2 regions of the Jonquetella sp. BV3C21 genome follow, and region 1 is predicted to be linked to the other one. Evidence: predicted binding sites of a transcription regulator. Region 1 holds the regulator's gene; the other holds the start of a gene.
What was found. Region 1 encodes HrcA, which represses chaperone genes, less so after heat shock. Its sites were predicted from a motif close to TTAGCACTCNNTNNNANNGAGTGCTAA; they were not measured.
Positions count from the first base shown of each region.

Region 2: the regulator HrcA is predicted to act here: its motif matches at 1,369-1,395, upstream of groES (co-chaperone GroES).

Region 1 covers NZ_AWWC01000001.1:43,806-47,213, forward strand. Annotated here, with positions in the region: gene HMPREF1249_RS00215 (carbon starvation CstA family protein) at 1-18, shown strand, start outside; gene HMPREF1249_RS00220 (histidine phosphatase family protein) at 92-736, opposite strand; gene hrcA (heat-inducible transcriptional repressor HrcA) at 942-1,964, shown strand; gene HMPREF1249_RS08050 (hypothetical protein) at 1,970-2,107, shown strand; gene HMPREF1249_RS00230 (nucleotide exchange factor GrpE) at 2,113-2,583, shown strand; gene dnaK (molecular chaperone DnaK) at 2,644-3,408, shown strand, end outside.
Region 2 covers NZ_AWWC01000006.1:3,867-7,274, forward strand. Annotated here, with positions in the region: gene HMPREF1249_RS00990 (amino acid ABC transporter permease) at 1-335, opposite strand, end outside; gene HMPREF1249_RS00995 (transporter substrate-binding domain-containing protein) at 332-1,108, opposite strand; gene groES (co-chaperone GroES) at 1,458-1,748, shown strand; gene groL (chaperonin GroEL) at 1,775-3,408, shown strand, end outside.

The DNA of each region.
Region 1 (3,408 bases):
CCGGCCGAGAAAAAATAAGATATCATCCCTTTCCTGCACGCAAAAAGGCCTGGTGCATATGCACCAGGCCTTTTTGTATGCCCTCTTTCCATCAGTTCCAGTCGATTTCCGTTTTGGTCAGGTGATTCGTTCGGTTGAGGAACAGTAGCATGTAGCCTCTGTCCGGCTCATGGGCCAAGAGGGATATGGACGCGGCGTCCACCGCCAGCCGCCAGAAGGACGGCTGGCCGATGCCAAGGCATTCGGCCAGCATGGGCTTGATAACCGACCGGTGAGAGACGACCGCAAACGCTCCCCCGGCGTGCCGCCGAACCAGTTCATCTAGGGCCTTTTTTGCCCGGCGCCCCGCCTGCTGAAGCGTCTCCATTCCCGGCTCGGCCAGTGACTCCGGATCGGTGAGCCATAAATGCCACAGTTCGGGGAACCGTCGGGCGATTTCGTCTTTTTTGACGCCCTCCCAGCTGCCGAGGGAGATATTTGTCAGTCCGGGGACGAGCTCGACGCCAAGCCCAAGGGCGCGGGCGATCGGCTCGGCCGTGCTCACGGCCCGGACCAGCGGGCTGGAGTAGACCGCTTGAATGGGGGCGTTTTTGAGGGCGGCCGCCGCCTCCTCCGCCTGCCGGAGTCCTGTCTCGTCGAGCGGGAAGTCGTGCCGTCCGCGGAACCGGCCTTCTCGGTTGCCGTCGCTTTGTCCGTGCCGAATTAGGAAGATAAGGGTTCTCGTCTGATCAGTCATAAGAGTCGTCCTTTCTGCGTCAAATCGTGTCCGTCCCATTGTACCCGATCTGTCGAAACGCGGCGTGAAACCAGCTTTTTTCCTGACCGCCGGATCGGTCAAACGAATTTGACCAGTATTGACAATATGGTCGAACCTTGCTATTCTTAGCGTGTTTCGAGCGTTAGCACTCATAATACTCAAGTGCTAATAAGGAGGTGATGGCTTGCTCACCGAGCGTCAGCTGGAGATCATTCTGGCGTTAGTCTACGAGTACATTCAGACCGGCGAGCCGGTAGGGTCAAGGACTCTTTCTAAAAAGTACCTGACAGACCACAGTCCGGCGACGGTTCGCAACGAGATGTCCGACTTGGAGGAGCTTGGGTACTTCAGCAAGCCTCACTCTTCGGCCGGACGGCTGCCCACGTCGAGGGCGTACCGGCTGTACGTGGACGCGATCCTGCATCGGCCGGCTCCGCAAATGAGCGATATGGGCGAGCTGGTTTCAGGACTTGACCTGCAGCTCAAGGGGCTGGACGAGCGGCTCGGCGAGGTGTCGCGGTTTCTGAGCCGTCTGACCCGGTGCCTGAGCGTGGCGGCGGTTCGCGTTTTGGACGATCTGCGGGTGCATAAGGTTGATTTCGTCCGGGTTTCCAGCGTTTCCACGCTGGTGATTCTCGTTTTTGACGGCGGTCGGGTACGGCATGCTCGCCTGCCGATGCCGGCAGAGCTGACCGACGAGGCTCTGGACGATCTGGCTGGAGCGCTAAACCATCAGCTTCGCGGCCGGACGTGGCGTGAGGCCCGTCGGACGTTGGGCGAGTTTTTGACTCACTGGTCAGTTCCCGAGCGGACGGCGATGGACGACACGCTGGACCGGCTGGAGGAGATCATGGACCGAGAGCGGCTGACCGTGTCGGCCGGCGGCGCCGTTCAGGTGCTGCAGGCGGCGGAGGACGGCCGGCTCGAACAGCCTCAAGGCTTGCTACGCCTTCTTGAAGAAGGTGACGCGGTAGAAAGCCTGATCACCGATTACGCGGCTCCTGAGGGCATACGGGTGACGATTGGGCCGGAAAACCGGGCCGACGCGATGAAGGACTGTTCGGTCGTCATGGCGTCGTCATCGTCTCGGGGGCGGCAGGCCGTTCTCGGGCTGATTGGCCCGCTTCGCATGAACTATCAGCGCTCGATCGCGATTCTTGACGCCGTTTTGTCGGCTCTGAACCCGGCGGGCGACGACGGGAGGTAAAAGGGATGGACGAAGAGAAGAAGCAGGCCGGCGGAACGCCGCAGGAAGAGGCCTCTCAGGAAGGCGCCGGCGGGACGGACGCGCAGGAAGCGTCCGCTCAAGCTGGGGGGAGCCGAAGGCTCCTGATTTTTCTGAGGAGCTGACGCGTCTGCAGGCGGAGCGGGATCAGTTCCGCGAGCTGGCGGCTCGGGCTCAGGCCGACGGGATTAACTATCGCAACTGGGCCGAAAAGGAATTCAAGCGTCTGAAGGCTCAAGGTTCTGAGCGGGCTGTCACGGCCCTCTTGCCGGTTCTGGACAACTTGGAGCGGGCGCTTGAGGCCGGCGGCGACGGCCAAGGGATCTGCCAAGGCGTGAGAATGGTTCGGGATCAGTTTCTGAGCGCCTTGGAAACTTTGGGCGTGACGGTTATCGACCCGACTGGACAGGAGTTTTCCCCGCTCCTTCATCACGCGGTCGCTCTGGTGGAGACCGATGACCCGGCTCAGGACGGACAGGTCATCGACGTGTTCCGCAAGGGGTACAGCATGAACGGCACGGCAATTCGGCCCGCGCAGGTGCGGGTTGGTCGGCTCAAAGAGACTCCAGAGCCGGCTCCTGAAGCCGGCGCGCAGGAATAAAACGACTCGACGGCGGCGCCGAAACGGGCAGCCGCGATATTTATCCAAGAGGTGATTGATATGGCTAAAGTTGTTGGTATCGATTTGGGAACGACGAACAGCTGCGTTGCGGTGATGGAAGGCGAGAACGTCACGATTATCCCCAACCCCGAAGGGGCTCGGACTACTCCGTCGGTTGTGGCCTTTGCAAAGGACGGAGAGCGTCTCGTCGGTCAGCTGGCCAAGCGGCAGGCGATTGTCAACGCGGATAAGACGATCATGTCGATCAAGCGGCATATGGGCACGGACTACACCGTGACGGTCGATGGCCGCAAGTACACGCCGCAGGAGATTTCCGCGATGATTCTCCAAAAGCTGAAACACGACGCCGAGGAGTACTTGGGAACGGAAGTAAAACAGGCGGTCATCACCGTTCCGGCGTACTTCACCGACGCCCAGCGTCAGGCCACTAAGGACGCCGGCGCGATTGCCGGCCTTGAAGTCCTGCGGATCATCAACGAGCCGACCGCTGCCGCTCTGGCTTACGGCGAGAACAAGTCGGGCGAGCACAAGATTCTGGTGTTTGACCTTGGCGGCGGCACCTTCGACGTGTCGGTGCTGGACGTGGGCGACGGGGTGTTTGAGGTTTTGGCTACCCACGGCGACAACAAGCTGGGCGGCGATGACTGGGATATGAGAATCGTCAACTGGATGGCCGCCGAGTTCAAAAAAGACCAGGGCGTTGACCTGTCGGCCGATCGGATGGCCATGCAGCGGCTCCGCGAGGCGGCGGAAAAGGCCAAGATCGAGCTGTCGTCCCTGCCGGAAACCACGATTTCCCTGCCG
Region 2 (3,408 bases), on a different contig from region 1:
CGAAGGGATTCGGCCATGTACGCGGCGCTGGCGAGGCTCAGGATGATGAGAGCGGCCTGAAACGACGAGACGCTTTTGACGGCTCCTCGAATGGCCGGCAGTATGCCGAAGTAGAAGCAGAAGAGCTGAGCCATGAGCGGCGTGCCGCGGAAGAACGAGATGTACAGCCGGAAGAACTGGCTGAGGCCGGGGATCCGAAGGTCCATGACGATGGCAATGAGGAACGCCAGACACAGGCCGCAAAATATAGCAAGGGCGGACAACCGAATGGTTGTTCCGCCGTATTTGATGATCGAAGGGAAGAGGTGGAGAAAGAAGGAAAAATCAAAGTTCATTTCTCAGTGCTTTGCGTCGTGTCCACGTTGAACCATTTCATCGAAAGTTGGGACAGAGTGCCGTCGGCGCGCATATCGTCAATAGCCTTGCTGACTTCCGTGGCGAGCTTTTCGCCCTGGGCGTCCTTGCGGAACGGGTAGGCGTTCGTCTCGTAGACGAGTTTTTCGTTCAACTGCTGTAGCGGCAGGTTCTGCTCGGCGATGACGGTCTTGGTCTTGATCTCGCCCTGCCAGAAGGCGTCGATACGGCCGATGACCGCTTCGTTTTCCATGGCGATGCCGTCGTAGGTGACGATGTCCAGCCCCAAGTTGTACTTGTCGTTGATGGCCCGGAGAGTAGCTTCGCCGTTACCGCCCAGCCAGCAGCCGACTTTATGGCCTTTCAGGTCCTCTTTGGTCTTGAGCGGGCTGTCATTTTTGACGAAGAAGTCGTAGTAGCTGTAGGCGTATGGGGTCGAGAAGGCGTACTTTTCGAGCCGCGCCGGGGTGATGGACATTTGGTGCGCGACCGTGTCGATTTCGCCGGCGTCGAGCATGCCGACTAAGCCGCTGAACTGGCCCAGCTTGATTTCGAGCTCGTAGTTGTTCCGCTTGGCGATCTCGCGCCACACGTCGATTTCAAAGCCCTGAGCCTTGTCGTCTTTCTGGAACGCCCACGGCTTGTAGGACGCCGACGTGCCGACGATCACTTTCTGCTTGTCGGCGGCAAAGGCCGCGCTGCCCAGAAGAACCATGCCGAGAACCAACAGTGCTGAAGTTTGACGAATACTCATAAAATCACGCTCCCTCGTGAAGGTGTGATCTTATTATACGGTCCCTTTAGTTATTTTCAATATAATTTATTTAAAAACAAATGAAACAGCCCAAAGATTTTTTTCGACCGGCTGAGTGAGGGGCGGTTTTTCCTTTTGACGGGGAATTTTTAGCTGTCACGCCGCTTGTTCGCTCGGTCCTGACGAGCCGGAGAATTTACGTGGTTTGACCGACAGAAACGTCTTGCCAAATCGAGGCTGGCCGTTTATTATGTACCGTGTTAGCACTCGTGTTTGATAAGTGCTAATAAAAATAGGGCATTAGGGCGGGAGACCGCCGTGAGTCACCATTTTGAGGGAGGTTATTAGCATGCAGTTAAAGCCTTTGGCAGATCGAATTGTCGTGAAGGTCATCAGCAAAGAGGAGCGCACGAAGGGCGGCCTGTACCTGCCTGACACGGCGCAGGAGAAGCCTCAGGAGGGCGAGGTTCTGGCGGTCGGCAGCGGCAAGGTGCTTGAGAACGGTCAGAAGCTTCTGCCCGAAGTGAAGGTTGGCGACCACATCATTTTCAGCAAGTACGCCGGCACAGAGATCAAGCTGGACGGCGAAGAGCTCGTGATTTTCAGCGAGCGCGACGTGCTGGCTATTCTGGACAAGTAACGTATTCTTGAGGAGGATCGCTTATTATGGCAAAAATTCTCGCTTTCGGTGAAGAATCCCGCCGCGCGCTGCAGCGCGGTATCGACAAGGTTGCCGACACGGTCGGCATGACGCTTGGCCCCAAGGGCCGGAACGTCGTTCTGGAGAAGAAGTTCGGCTCTCCGACGATCACCAACGACGGCGTGACGATCGCGAAGGACATCGAGCTGGAAGACCCGTTCGAGAACATGGGCGCTCAGCTTCTGAAAGAAGTGGCGTCCAAGACGAACGATATCGCCGGCGACGGAACGACGACGGCGACTGTGCTGGCCCGGGAGATCATTTCCGAGGGCATGAAGAACGTGGCCGCCGGCGCGAACGGCATTTTCCTGCGCAGCGGCGTGACGAAGGCCGTTGACGCTGTGACCGAGCACCTGAAGACCCTTGGCCGGGACGTGAAGGGCAAGGACGGCATCGCCCAGGTGGCTTCCATTTCCGCCAACGACAAGGAAGTCGGCGCGATTATCGCTGAGGCGATGGACAAGGTCGGCAAAGACGGCGTCATTACCGTTGAGGATAGCCAGACGACCGGCACGACCCTTGAGACGGTGGAAGGCCTTCAGTTCGACAAGGGCTACATCAGCCCCTACATGATCACGAACACCGAGCGGATGGAAGCGTCCCTTGAGGATGCGTACGTTCTGATCAACGACGGCAAGATCAGCAACATCAAGGATATGCTGCCCATTCTGGAGAAGGTCCTTCAGACCGGCAAGCCGCTTCTGATCATCGCCGAGGACGTCGAGGGCGAGGCTCTGGCGACGCTGGTCGTCAACAAGCTGCGCGGCACGATGACCGTTGTGGCCGTGAAGGCCCCGGGATTTGGCGAGCGCCGCAAGGCGATGCTGCAGGATATCGCCATTGTGACCGGCGGCGAAGTGATTACCGCCGACCTGGGCGAGAAGCTGGAGAACGTCGAACTGTCCAAGCTGGGCCGGGCCAAGAAGGTTCGGGTGACGAAGGAAGACACGACGATCGTCGAGGGCTCCGGTGATCCGGCGGCGATCCGCGACCGGGCGAACCAGATCCGCAAGGAGATGGAAGACAGCACGTCCGACTACGACAAGGAGAAGCTGCAGGAGCGCCTTGCCAAGCTGGTCGGCGGCGTGGCGGTCATTCAGGTCGGCAGCGCGACGGAGACGGAGCAGAAGGAACTGAAGCTTCGCATCGAGGACGCCCTGTCGGCGACCCGCGCGGCGGTTGAAGAGGGCATCGTGGCCGGCGGCGGCGTGGCGCTGGTGAATTGCTACGAGCCTCTGAAGGCCAAGATCGACGAGCTGAAGCTGGCTGGCGACGAGAGAACCGGCGCTAACTTGGTGCTGGCGGCTCTGTCCGCTCCTCTGCACCTGATCGCTTCCAACGCCGGACTGCAGGGCGACGTGGTGGTGGAGAAGGTGAAGGGCCTTCCGACCGGTCAAGGTCTTGACGCGGCCAGCGGCGATTACGTTGACATGATCGAGGAAGGCATCATCGACCCGCTGAAGGTGACCCGGAGCGCTCTGGAGAACGCGGCCAGCGTCGCCAAGATGGTCCTGACCACCGAGGCCCTGATTGCCGACAAGCCGGCCAAGGAACAGCCCGCCGCCGGCGGTATGGGCCCTGGCATGGGCGGCATGGGAGA